2 regions of the Labrenzia sp. CP4 genome follow, and region 1 is predicted to be linked to the other one. Evidence: riboswitches for the same ligand, from Rfam matches in the RefSeq annotation. Region 1 holds a riboswitch; the other holds the start of a gene.

The links. Region 1 has a riboswitch for S-adenosylmethionine ahead of ACP90_RS23255 (hypothetical protein). Riboswitches for the same ligand answer to the same signal wherever they lie in the genome.
Region 2: it holds a riboswitch for S-adenosylmethionine, as region 1 does, so the genes downstream of both, ACP90_RS21735 (O-succinylhomoserine sulfhydrylase) here and ACP90_RS23255 (hypothetical protein) in region 1, are expected to answer to the same signal.

What each region holds. Positions count from the first base shown of each region.
Region 1 is NZ_CP011927.1:5,075,293-5,081,976, forward strand. It holds gene ACP90_RS23240 (ABC transporter permease) at 1-302, shown strand, start outside; gene ACP90_RS23245 (ABC transporter ATP-binding protein) at 299-1,048, shown strand; gene ACP90_RS23250 (YoaK family protein) at 1,077-1,766, opposite strand; SAM-I-IV-variant riboswitch at 1,864-1,988, shown strand; gene ACP90_RS23255 (hypothetical protein) at 2,030-2,329, shown strand; gene ACP90_RS23260 (acyl-CoA thioesterase) at 2,558-2,902, opposite strand; gene ACP90_RS23265 (hypothetical protein) at 3,168-3,389, opposite strand; gene ACP90_RS23270 (group III truncated hemoglobin) at 3,380-3,883, opposite strand; gene ACP90_RS23275 (Rrf2 family transcriptional regulator) at 3,981-4,412, shown strand; gene ACP90_RS23280 (Crp/Fnr family transcriptional regulator) at 4,468-5,157, opposite strand; gene ACP90_RS23285 (ChbG/HpnK family deacetylase) at 5,442-6,239, opposite strand; gene ACP90_RS23290 (glycosyltransferase family 39 protein) at 6,348-6,684, opposite strand, start outside.
Region 2 is NZ_CP011927.1:4,744,493-4,751,176, reverse strand. It holds gene ACP90_RS21760 (ATP-binding protein) at 1-1,417, opposite strand, end outside; tRNA gene ACP90_RS21755 (tRNA-Gly) at 1,761-1,834, opposite strand; gene ACP90_RS21750 (ion transporter) at 2,004-2,804, shown strand; gene ACP90_RS21745 (YigZ family protein) at 3,037-3,585, opposite strand; gene ACP90_RS21740 (2'-deoxycytidine 5'-triphosphate deaminase) at 3,592-4,728, opposite strand; SAM riboswitch at 4,867-4,946, shown strand; gene ACP90_RS21735 (O-succinylhomoserine sulfhydrylase) at 4,992-6,191, shown strand; gene ACP90_RS21730 (CDP-alcohol phosphatidyltransferase family protein) at 6,188-6,684, opposite strand, start outside.

The sequences.
Region 1 (6,684 bases):
AGTCACTGGGATTTCCGGAAGTCGATATTCAGCAGATCTTCGTGCTCGAGGGACTTGTGATCGGTATCCTGGGAGCTATTGCAGGTTCGGCGCTCGGCTTCGGACTGTCGAGCTATCTCGCGTCGGTCAAATTCGAATTTACCCAGGACGTGGAGATGACCCACCTGCCGATCTATTTTTCCGCCCTGCACTACATCATAGCCTGCCTGTTGGCGCTGTTTTCATCCGGGATCGCCGGCTACATTCCCGCCAGGAAAGCCGCCCGGCTCAATCCTGTCGACATAATCCGAGGGGCGACATGACCCCTTCCCCGGAAAAACAGACGGCTCCCGGCGACGTTCTGCTGGAAGCGAGCAACCTCACCCGCATCCTGCCGGCCATCGTGCCGGTGACACTGGTACAGGATGTCAGCTTTCAGGTTGGCGAGGCGGAGTTCGTTGCCATTACCGGTCCGTCCGGTTCCGGGAAATCGTCGCTTCTGTATCTGCTTGGCCTCCTCGACAGGCCGACGTCAGGCGAGGTCCGGATAGACGGCCTTCCCACTCATGCGCTGACATCTGCCGAAATGGCGCATCTTCGCTTGGAAAAACTCGGCTTCGTCTTTCAGTTTCACTTCCTGCTACCGGAATTTACCGCACTGGAAAACGTGATGATACCGATGCAGCGGCTCGGCAAACGCAGCCCCAAGGCCCAACTCGACCATGCGACGGAGCTTCTGGCGGCGCTGGGTCTGGAAGAGTTTCTTCACCGCCGCCCGGAGCAATTGTCCGGCGGGCAGCGACAGCGCGTCGCTGTCGCCCGGGCACTTGCCAATTCACCGCAGCTGATCCTTGCTGATGAGCCGACCGGCAGTCTCGACAGTGTATCGACGGAACAGGTGTTCGAAAGTCTTCAGGCCATTGTGAAGACCGAAAGGACCACCGTCGTCGCCGTTACCCATGATATCGATCTCGCCGACAGGATGGACCGGCGTATTCATCTGGTCGACGGCCGCATCGATTACGACCGGCACCACCAAAGGGAAGAAGCACCCGGCTTGGGCGCATAATTTTCGGCCTGAGTAGCCGGCACCGGTTTCAGGCGACTTGAGGCTCATGCACCGGCTGGACTATCGCCAGCAGCATCAAAAGCGCAACAGGTATCGCAAGCGCCCAGAACCCCATGACGGTCATCAGGAAACTCGCCAGGAGGCCTCCGGCCGCGAAGGCCATCAGGACGAAGGCCTGGTGACGGATCCGGGAGCGGCTGTCGGGCCGCGTTTCGGGATGCGTGAAATAGTCGGCGATGCCGAGCACAAGCTTCAGCGTATTGCCGGTCATGATGGTCGTGGGAACATGCCTGTTGAGCAGGGTCAGCATGATGACGTTCTGCAACGACATGGCCACGGTCGAAAACCCGACAGCCGTCAGAGTGACGGCAGACAACGGTCCTCCGGCTGACGGATCTCCAAGACCGGCGACGAACATGAAGCCCGCCACCAGCAAAGCTTCGAGCGCAAACAGATGCCGGACGGCAATCCTGTTTTTGCGCACCAGCGCAGTGACCGAAACGAACCAGAAGAGAGTCGAACCGAAGAAAACCGCGAGCACGAAAACCTTCAGGGCCGCGTTTTGCCCCTGGTGAAACACCTCCGTGCACAAGACGACAAGCGTTCCGGTAATGAATGCCGTGAAGGTGTGAAACAGGCCGAGAATGCAGACCACATCGATGAAGCAGGCACAAAAGGCGAGCAGGATCGGCACCAACGGCCGACTGTGATGCAACATGGATCGGTCCAATTGTGGTGCTCCCGAGCTAGTCCTTTCAGGAAGATGTGCCATGCACTGGCGGACTTGCCAAGCCGGATTGGACATGGCATAAGCGCGCCATCATCAAGAGAAGGGCTGGCGCCCTCGCCAACCTGCCGTTCCGGGCAAGGTGGTTTCCGCAACAGGGATGCGGCTGGTCAGACCCTCAACCGAGGCTTTCCGGCAACTAAGCGGTTAATTTGCATGCGCCAGTCCTCCTCGGGCAACCGATGGAGGATTTTTTGTCTCAGGACCCTTTTGCCGGACGTGCGGCAGATCTGATCGAGAACCATGTGGCGGCGAGCTCCAAGCTTGCCGGAACGGATATCTGGTGCCAGGCCGCTGAAGACTGCGTGCTGGCGCGGATCAAATCCCTGCGCATCCTGGGTGGTCTACCACGGCACAAGGCGCCGCTCAGCCAGACCGCCCGCACCGAGCGTTTGAAAACGCTGCTTCAACTGTGGGCGAACGGCTGCACCTGCGCTGTCGATGAAGACCTCTTTGCCGATATTCTCAACCGGCACGGACCCGTCAGACACTGACGGGGGTGCCCCCCGTGTGGTGCCAACGTCTGCACTCTGCCTATTTCTTTGATACAGGCGTGCTGCAACAACTCGCCCCAACCTGAGGAAGGCCGAAGGCCTGTCTCGAAGGCCCGTATCGAGTGATGGGCCGCTTTCTCATCAATATGCCGCCCATCCTTCGAGACAGCGCTGACGCGCTTCCTCAGGATGAGTTTAGGGAAATCAAGCCGGATGAGATCGCGGCGCTCAGTCCCTCTTGGGGACCGGGCGCGGCTTGCCGCCGTCATCGACGGCCACCATGGTGAAGACCGCTTCGGTCACCTTTTCACGGTGGCCGTAGCGATGGCGCAGGGCCCAGGATTCAAGCTTGATTTCCATCGACGAGTTGCCGACACGAAGGACTTCGGCATAAACGCACAGCACGTCGCCCACATGGACAGGCCGGATGAATTTCATCTTGTCGACCGCGATGGTCACGACACGTCCCTCGGCCCGCTGACCGGCTGCGATACCGCCTGCCAGGTCCATCTGCGACAACACCCAGCCCCCGAAAATATCTCCCGAGGCATTGGTGTCGGCAGGCATTGCCATGGTGCGCAATGTCAGATCGCCTGTCGGCTTTTCGTCGTACACGCCTGAGCCCCTCCGCTGATTCTCGCAAGAAGACTAGGTCATCACCTGCAAGAATAGAAGTGGTTGATCGGAGGGCCTCAGAAGGAACTGCGGATCAAGTCCACCGTCAAAGGACAAACATCAGGATTGCCATGATCCACAACGGCATGGGGGCAGCGACCCAGATCAGCAGGATCGGCAGGCCGCGATGCAGAAGGTTGGAGGTATTCATTTCGGTTGCTTTCTAGCTGAAGGCCTGGATTTCAAGGACTGTCATCGCCGAAAGGGCGACGATGCCGGTGATGAAGGCCAGTTTCGCGCTGCCGATGAGTGTGCGGCCAGCGACATCCAGTTTCGGCAGCGGCATGCCGCGCGAATCCAGATACATGGACAGAAGCATCAGCGAAAAGACGGTGAACCAGACGAACACCAGCACTTCCGCTATCAGGACAATCGTTACCAGCATGATCCGCTCCATTCAGAGGGTTGCGATGTCAGTTCGGCAGGCGGATTGGCTCCGGGGGTTCCGAAAGTGGCCAGCCACAGGCTCTGCGCGATGCGTTCGGCAATGGCCACAATCTCGTCTGCAAGGTCCGGTACGAACAATTCACGGATGACGGGCCGGAAGACACTGAGCCATTCGCCAAAATCCGTGCTTACCAGCTCCTTCTGTTTCAAGTGAGCCGGCACGGGCTTGCCCTTGTAGGCGCCGTTCTTCATCAGGACGGATTGCCAGAAGGCTTCCATCTTCGGCAGGTGCTCTTCCCACCGGCCAGCCAGACGGCCCTCGAAGATACCTCCGAGACGTGGATGCTGGCGAATGCAGCCATAGAAGGTATGCACCATCACATGGATCGCCTGTTCATCGACCTTCTCGTAACGGCGGAGCCGGTCGCCCTGGTCCGGCGTTTCGCGTCTCTTCAGCTTGTATCTGTTGGTACTGGAGTTAGGGGCTTCCATAGCCGCCTCCATAACATTCATTTAAGATGCATCTTTTAAATGGCACAGCAACCCGCTAAAATCAACATATAAGATGAATGTTTAAAGAGACCCAGCCATGCGCCTCAGTCAGGCCAGCGATTTTGCCTTGAGAATTCTGATGGCGACCGGCCAATCCGACGACCCGCAGACCGTCGACAAGCTTTCGCGGCAGCTTGGCCTTGCCAAATCACATGTCATGAAAATCGTCGCTCATCTCGCCAAGGGTGGCTATCTGGAGACGACGCGCGGGCGTGGCGGCGGGATACGGCTGGCGAAAACACCGAACATGATCCGACTGGGGGATGTCGTACGGCTGATCGAGCCGGACCTTGGCGTCGTCGCCTGCCTGAAGCCCGAGCCCACAGTCTGCGCCTTCCTGCCCCGGTGTGCCCTGAAAGGCGCAATGGCGCGCGCCTCGGAAGCCTTTCTGGAAAGCCTCAATACCGAAACGCTGGCATCCATTCTGGCCGGAACACAGATGGCATTGCCGGTCGAAACCAGCGCCTGAGGCACCCCGGCTGCAACAACGCAGACCGGGACCATCCGTTTCGAGCCTGGTTTTCCTAGAGCGTCGAAGCCTTTTCCAGGAAGTCCATCTGCTCCAGGCAGTAGTAGCCGGAAATCCGGCTGATGGTGCCTGCCCTCTTCCAGTCGTTGAGGACACGGCTGACGTTCTCGCGCGCGGCACCTGCCATGTTGGCGATATCCGCCTGGCTGAGCTTGTAGTGGATCAGCAACCGGCCATCGTCGAGCGGCTTGCCGAAGGTTTCCGCCAACTGCAGCAGGGTCTGGGCGACCCTTCCCGGCAAGGGCAGGAACGAGCGCGCCGCCAGCACATCATTGGCATGGCGCAGCCGCTTGCCGACGATCGACAGCATATGCCGGTAGACGGCCGGGTTCTCGTCGGCAAACCGCTGGAAGGCGGCCTTGTCGATGAAGGCAAGCTGGGCTTCCTTCAGGGAGATGACCGTTGCCGACCGCGGACGGCCATCAAGCAGGGCCAGTTCGCCGACAAGATCGCCAGGGCCAAGCACTGCAAGCAGCTGCTCGTCGCCTTCAACGGACAAAAGCGATACCTTGAGCGAGCCCTCCAGAACCGCGTAACAGCCGTTTCCGGGATCGCCATTTTCGAAGAGAATGGTGCCAGCCGATATTTTCATCGGCCTTGCAAGGCGCGACAGGCCGACAGCCAGTTCCGGGTCAAGCCCTTCAAGCGAAAAGCTATTTTTTAAAAAATCCTTGATTTCAGCCACACCTTACCCCTGCCAAAAGCGCTGCTGCCCGCGAAATTACAAGATCAAACGCCATCTTGTGATGCCCATCACGTGCATTCCAGCAAAATAACCCTATATCTAAGGACATGGAAGCGGGGCCGCCCCTCCCCTCTTCCGGACCTCCACGAAAAACGGCCCTGTACCCCGCAGGGCCGTTTTTTCGTTTCACCACTTCGTTAGACTCACCAGCCGATCCGAATTCGCAAGTCGGAAGCAAACCTCACAAAAGCCTGACTGCCAGCACCTTAAGCGAAAGTTCGGCGTCAGTTCAGAAAAACGTCCTTCTTCTCCAGCGTCTGAAAGAACCTCTGGCTGGAAAGAACCTCAAACTGGCATTCGCGTATTGCAATCTTCCGGCGCGGCTCGTCGCGCCGCAGGCGATCGTCAGAACGGCCGGGAATAGCAGCCACGAAACTGAGATCGCTCATGCCGTCAAAATGGTTATGCAAAAGAGCGTGCAGCGCTTCCTGATCCTCGGTCTCCGGCAAGGGATCCGCCTTGGGAAGCAGCTTCAGGCCGTGCGCCTTGGCAAGCCGTGCCAGACGGACAGCCTTGAGACCTGATTGCACCGGCGAAATCAGCAGTGGCGGTTCGGGATAATCGGCATGCTCGATCGCCTTAAGAACGATCCGCGCAAGGGACGTGCGCTCCAACAGACCTTCACGCACCGCCACGAAATCCGGCTGACGTTTCATCAACACACTGTAGCGGGCAAGCTGAGCCTGGGCTTCCTCCTGCAGAATCTGGTCCGGCAGAAGCCGCAGCAAGGCACGGCGCTGCAGTTGTTCGCGCGTGAACATCCGGTCGCCATAGATTTCCTGCATGCGGGCGCTGACCGGCGAAACACGGTCGCCGCTGAAGGCCAAGGTCACCCCGAAGAGTGCCCGTTTGCCGACCTTCTCCGCGGTTTCCTGCAACGGACGGAATTCGCGTGGCCACAGCTCGGTGGCAACCATGGCTCCAAGAGCGCTCAGGCGCCCCCGCTCCACAAGTTCACGCAATGCGCGATCGACCCCGAAGGCAAGGCCGTAGTCCAACGCTCCAAGTGTAATTCGCTTCATGAAATTCCGCAGGCGGACCGGACAATGTGAATATTAAGCCACATCCCTGCGTCATTCAGCCAAGCAAATCAAGTCGGATGTTGGGTGGAGCCGACATCTCCTGCCGGTTCAATTTGGGTCAACCGGCTCGAACACCGGGCCGATACGCCCCTCAACCTTGTAGACGACAAGCTTTTCCAGCGGCACATCTTTAACCTTGCGCGTCAGCTCGGCAACTTCCTCGACGTTGGCAAAGGACTGTCGCAGGTCGCCTTCCCGGTTCCGGCGCTTTTCAGCAACATAGAGCCCCGGCCCGTCGAACAGCGACATGTCAGGCGCAGGCTGCATGACATAGCGGATACGCTCGGTCAGCTGGAACACCGGCAGGTCGTCTTTCATCAGGAAATCGAGCTGGCCGTTGAGGCCGTAGCTGGTCGTTGCCACGAAGCCGGCCCCCTCCCTTTCT
Region 2 (6,684 bases), 330 kb from region 1:
GATGGCCACTGCACTTTTCAAACAGAACGTCTCTGTCGACGATTGGGAGAAGATTGGCTGCGTCTGCTAGGGCAAATACAGCTGCCTTGCTCAATGGCTCAATCTTGACTGTTCTGTCACCCTCTTTTACTTGCTGAATAATCGTCGCTTGCAAACCGGGAAGTTCGATACGCTGAGTGCCGAGGACAATCACCACGCCTTCAGGGACAGCTACGGCGGCCGGTAACTCGGCTAAAAAGCTAACTTCGGGATTTTCCTCGCGCGGAACATGGTCTAGCCCGTCAATGACGATGATTGTCTTCCGACCTGAATCCGTATACTTGGCCCCTGCGGCTTCTAGCTGTTTCGCAAATTCCGTCCTCAACCCCGAAAGTTTGTCGTTCGAAAACTTTGAGGCGTGAAGCCCCTGACTGCGCAGCTCGGCGATTATGTCGTTTAGGAATTCGCCTGCTTCGGCTCGGCCGAGACCGTGCCGCTGCCCGGGATGAAAAGCGAGGTACCTCGAGATACTGTAGCTGGGGGTCGAAAATAGCCCACGTTGCAGGAGTGTAGACTTGCCGGTCCCTGGAGGTCCAATAAGCGCTATGTAGCCCTGCGTTGTATGCTCAATAAGATCGAGCAGCTTTCTCTCTGACGCTTCGTTCTCTTGATAGTCCGGAGGAACTGGAAAGATGTGGACGTTGTGCTGGCTTAACCTAGATCGCCACCCCAACTTGTCTATCAGGTCTTGCTCGGTGTATCTCTGACCGGCGTTCGAGGCACGGACGAGTGCCGGAAGCAGGTTCTGGATCGCTGCTACTTTCGATCGGTTCTCTGGGGCAAAGTTGGCTATCGCATTTGCCTGAAGTGCCCGCTCATCCTTCAGCTCAAGATGTTGCAAAAACTCGAGGAAGGCAGATTGACTTAGGCCAGATCGAGTTTGTAGCTCTGTTAGCGCGTCCCTCCAAATCGAGCAAGCGATGGAATCTTCGTTAAGTTCTGCGTGCGAGATGAAATCGGCAAATGCAGCACTGTGACGTGCACCCTCAGCATTGGTGTTCGCAAGAACAGTATCGGAAGTGCTGAAGAGACCGGCAAAAACGTAACGTAGCTGCACGTTGCTCGTTTGGAAACGTTCTTTCAGGGCGAGCCAAGAAGCGGTCATTTCCGCAATCAGGGCACCTTTAAACTCTGTACCGAGTGAAACATACGTCGCACTCTTTTCGCTCTTTACCTGAGTGGCAACGACGCGCCCCTCGGAGTGCAGAACCAAATCGTCGAATATGCCGGCAGATGGCTCCGCGATCGATATAGCTTCGAGCGTTCCGTCTTGCATGTGTCGAAAGAGGACGCATGCCGAATACTCGTACTGTTTCCAGTACCCAGTTATCGCGTTCGCTTCGCCTGTCGAGGATGCTTTGTTTTGATTGGTTGCCATTCCTTAAAACTTAACATTCCGACCAGAAAAACAGAAGCTTGGCGAGCCTTTCCTTTTCCCGCCCCTTTTCCAATCCAAAGCGGCACGCTGTCCAAAGGTGAGCTTGTTGACGGACAGTAGGTTAGACGGGGTGGACAGGAACGGACAGCAGCGAGGAGCTTCGAAAATCGTTGAGATTGCCTCTGACTGGACAGCTTGGACGGCATGGACGGGAGATTTTCTAATAAGTCTTAGATTGAATATGCTGTAAAATATTGGAGAGTGAAACTCATCCACATGCTTCCCTATTGCTTCCCCGAAAATATGGAAGCCGAACAACATGTTGCTAAATATTTGAAAACATTGGAGCGGGTGAGGGGAATCGAACCCCCGTCTTAAGCTTGGGAAGCTTCTGCTCTACCATTGAGCTACACCCGCCGAACCTGATGAGCTTTCTGCGCCGACTTGCCCGACCTGTCAAGCACGCTTCTCTGATGGGTAGATGCTTTTCCAAAGCGCTGCGATCTTGCGCTGCGACGCTGAAATCGCCATGTTCCGGCCCGGGCAGTGCGGTACGCACGAAAAGACATCAAACCGGGTCATATATATGCGAAATCAGGTCAGGGCGCTGGTCACCTCCCGCAACTGGGAAGTCTGCATCATCGGCGTTATCGTTTTGAATGCGGTGACGCTCGGTCTGGAGACCAGTCCTGCTGTCATGGCAGAGGTAGGCAGTTTCCTCAGGCTGGTCGATCAGGTGATCCTGGGCATTTTCGTCGTTGAACTTGCTCTGCGGCTCTATGCGCATGGCCTGAAGTTCTTCAAGGATCCCTGGAGCCTCTTCGACTTCAGCATCGTTGCAATCTCGCTGATGCCGGCAACAGGCAACCTGTCCGTTCTGCGGTCGCTGCGAATTTTGAGGGCTCTGCGCCTCATTTCCGTCGTGCCGTCCCTGCGCCGTGTTATCGGTGGGCTGGTGGCCGCCCTGCCGGGCATGGGCTCCATCGTCGTTCTGATGGCGCTGGTCTTTTATGTCTTCGCCGTCATGGCGACCAAGCTCTATGGCGAAGCCTTTCCGGAATGGTTCGGCAATCTCGGCGCATCGCTCTACACGCTGTTCCAGGTCATGACCTTGGAAAGCTGGTCCATGGGCATCGTGCGTCCGGTCATGGATGTCTATCCCTATTCCTGGCTGTTCTTTGTCCCCTTCATCCTGTGCACGGCCTTCACGGTGCTGAACCTCTTTATCGGTATCATCGTCTCCGCCATGCAGGAGGAACACGAGGCTGAAGCCGACGCCAACCGTCAGGCCATCCATGACGACACAGGGCTGATCCTGGAAGAGGTCAGGGCGCTTCGAGCAGAACTGAAAGAGCTGAAGGCGGAAGCCGGCAAGACGCGGACGTAAGGCGGCGCGGTGGACTGAAGCAGAGGCATCAGCCGATGAACCGAGAGCTATAGACTATCCGAGGCGTCGTCCCTTGGCTGAACCGTGGGAACCAGGACACTCCGTCTCCTGAACCAATTGTCTCTTTGTGACCAAGATCCCCGTATGGATTGCCGGATCAAGCCCGGCAATGACGACTGGGGGAGGGGCCGGCCCTAGTGACTTGGAAGGAGTGACGGGACGTCGACGCTCCCTAAAGTTCAGCCAGAACCTCTTCCGGCCCTTCGACGGTCAGCGTCACTCCGTCTTCGGTGTAGTCGCGCGCCATCACCGTCAGGCCGAGGGTCTCGATCCGCCGTTCCAGTTCCGATCCGGACGCAAAATCTGCGCGAACTGTTTTCGACAGTATCTTTTGAAACAGTACCAGGTCGGCGTTGTTGATCGCATCCTGCGCTGCGCCTGAATAGGCTCGGGCCAGGCCCCCACCGCCGAGTTTCGTTCCGCCGAAATAACGCACGATCAGAACAGCGCAGTTGATCAGGTCTGCCCCTTGCAGCACGCGCAATGTTGGCATGCCGGAGGTGCCTGCCGGTTCACCGTCGTCCTTGCCACTCTCCTCAATCCGGTCGTCCTCCAGAAGTCTCCGGTGCGCCGTGACGATGTGATTGGCCTTCTTGTGCTCCTTGCGCAGCTCTTCCATCCGCTGGTCGAACATGTCCACCGGCACCAGATGCGCCAGAAAGCGGGACTTCCGGTCTTCCAGAAATCCTTCAAACTCACGGGTGACGGTTTTCAGGGCCATCGGCGGTCAGGCGGGTGCCTTGAAGTGCTTGGACAGCTTGAGTGCCTGGCCCTGATAGTTGGAGCCGATGCCTTCACCGTAGAGTGTCGCCGGGCGCTCCGCCATGTGTTCATAGACCAGACGCCCGATGGTCTGGCCGTGTTCCACGATGAACGGGACATCATGCGAGCGGACTTCAAGAACCGCGCGCGAGCCGACACCACCGGCACTGGCGTGGCCAAAACCGGGATCGAAGAAGCCTGCATAATGGACGCGGAATTCGCCGACGAGCGGATCGAACGGCACCATTTCGGCCGCATAGTCCGGCGGCACATGCACAGCTTCCTGGCTGACCAGAATATAGAATGCATCCGGGTCGAGGATAAGTTCCGCCCGCTGGCGGCGATAGATAGGTTCCCAGAAATCCAGAACGTCCTGCGCGCCGACGACATCCACATCGATCAGTCCGGAGTGTTGCTTGGCGCGATATCCGATCAGGCTGTCGGGTCCGGTCCCTTCCAGATCGATGGAGAGCTGCACACCGTTGCCGATGCGTTCGTTGCCACCGCTCATCAATGTGTGGGCCTTATGCACCTCTTCCAGCTCCGCATCGGGAATGAGCGATTGACCGCGCCGGAAACGGATCTGGCTGAGGCGGGACCCGGACCGCACGAGGATCGGAAAGGTCAGCGGCGAGATTTCGGCATAAAGCGGACCGGTGTAGCCGGCCGGAATGGTGTCGAAGGCAAGGCCGTTGTCTGTGATGACGCGGGTGAAGACATCCAGGCGGCCGGTCGAGCTTTTCGGGTTGGCAGTTGCCGAAATATCGGGAGCCAGGGCGAGGCTTTCCTGCAGCGGCACGATATAGACGCAGCCTGTTTCAAGGACGGCACCTTCGCTCAGGTCGACCGTGTGCAGTTTCATCTGCTCAAGCCGAGCCGCTACCTGGATGTCGGGGCCCGGCAGGAAGCTGGCACGCACCCGGTAGGCTTCCTTGCCCAGACGCAGGTCGAGGCTGGCAGGCTGTATCTGACCGGTGACAGGCGGCGCGTCCGCTGAAATCTCTCCGGCGGCGAACATGGCCTGGATTACCCGTTCCGGCAGAATGCCGTTTGCTGTGAGAAGTGCGCTTCCGTTCAAGACCTGACCCGCTGTGACGTTCATGAAGATGTTCCGCATTATGCTGGTCTATGGTCATTAAAGGATCGGGCCGCCCGCGCCAACAGGCATTCTGGCAGAACGGGGCTTTTGAGAGGATCGTGCGCAAGACAATTGACCTGTGCCTGCTTTTCCCGTAGGACAGGCTCACTTCGTGGTGATTTGGGCCGGCCGGCTTGCAGCCACGTTAAACAAGTTGCTAAAAAGGCCGGAGGTGAGAACCCCGGTCTTGAGGCTGGGGTTTTTTGCGTTTGGAGCGAATGAAAGACATGACTGAGACCACCAAGACCGGAAACAAGAACTGGCGCCCTGCAACCACTCTGGTTCATGGCGGCACCATGCGGTCACCGTTTGGTGAGACCTCGGAGACCATCTACCTGACCCAGGGCTTCACCTACAGCGGTGCCGAAGCTGCCGAGGCCAGGTTCAATGGCGAGGACCCGGGTTATGTCTATTCGCGCTATGCCAACCCGACCGTCACCATGTTCGAGGACCGCATCAAGGCGCTTGAAGGGGCTGAGGCCGCACGGGCAACCGCCAGCGGCATGGCGGCTGTCAATCTGGCGCTGATGGCAGCGGTAAGGGCAGGCGATCACGTGATTGCCGCCAAGGCCCTGTTCGGCTCCTGCCGCTATATTTGCGAAACATTGTTGCCGCGCTTCGGCGTTGAAAGCACGCTGGTAGACGGAACGGACATCGAGCAGTGGAAGGCGGCTGTCCGGCCGAACACCAAGGCCCTGTTCCTGGAAAGCCCGACCAACCCGACGCTGGAAGTCATCGACATCGAGGCCGTGGCACAGATCGCCAAGGAAGCCGGTGCTCGTCTGATCGTCGACAACGTGTTTGCGACCCCGCTGTATCAGTCGCCGTTTCAGCTCGGTGCCGATGTGGTCGTCTATTCGGCCACCAAGCACATCGATGGCCAGGGCCGGTGCCTCGGCGGTGTGATCCTGTCGGACGAGGAATGGATCAACGACGAGGTCATGCCTTTCATCAAGCATACCGGTCCGCACATGAGCCCGTTCAGTGCCTGGGTCCTGTTGAAGGGCCTGGAAACGCTGCCGCTGCGCGTTGCGCGCCAGACGGAAACGGCGGGCAGGATTGCCGACTATCTGGCAAGCCAGTCCAAGGTCGCGCGGCTGATCTATCCGGGCCGGGACGACCACCCGCAGGCCGATGTTGCCAAACGCCAGATGAGCGGCGGATCCACCATGCTGGCGATGGAAATCGAGGGCGGCAAGGAAACCGCGTTCCGTTTCACAAACGCGCTGGAAATCGTCAAGATTTCCAACAACCTGGGCGACGCCAAGAGCCTGATCACCCATCCGGCGACGACCACGCACCAGTCGATTGGCGAGGAAGCGCGCGCGGAACTCGGTATCACCGATGGTATCCTGCGGCTTTCAATCGGTCTGGAGGATCCGCAGGATCTGCTGGAAGATATCGAGAAGGCGCTCCAGGCGATCTAACGGCCTGTCTGCCGCAGCGCCTTCACGCCAATGAGCACCCGGGCGCCGGCGGACACGACGCATATCGCGGCAAAACCATAGGCAAGCGCAGGAAACCAGGCGGGGACCAGGGCCATCAGCAGGAATAGCGCGATGGTCTCGGTACCTTCGGCCAGCCCGCCTATGTAATAGAGCGATTTGGAGCCCTGAGCGTCGGTGGTCAGTTTGTTCTTCTCCGCCATGATGGCAAAGGCCAGAAAGGCCGAGCCGTTCGCGTAGAAGCTGGCAAGAAGTGCCACCGCCGGCAAAGCGTTGCTGGCCGGGTCCTGTATGGCAAAGGCCAGAGGGATTGCGCTGTAGAAGAAGAAATCCAGTGTGATGTCGAGGTAGCCGCCAAGATCGGTCTTGGCCGTTGCCCGGGCCAACGCGCCATCGAGACCGTCTGCAAATCGGTTGACCGCGATCAGGAACAAGCCGATCAGGGTATGACCCGTTGCGATAGCGATGGCTGCCC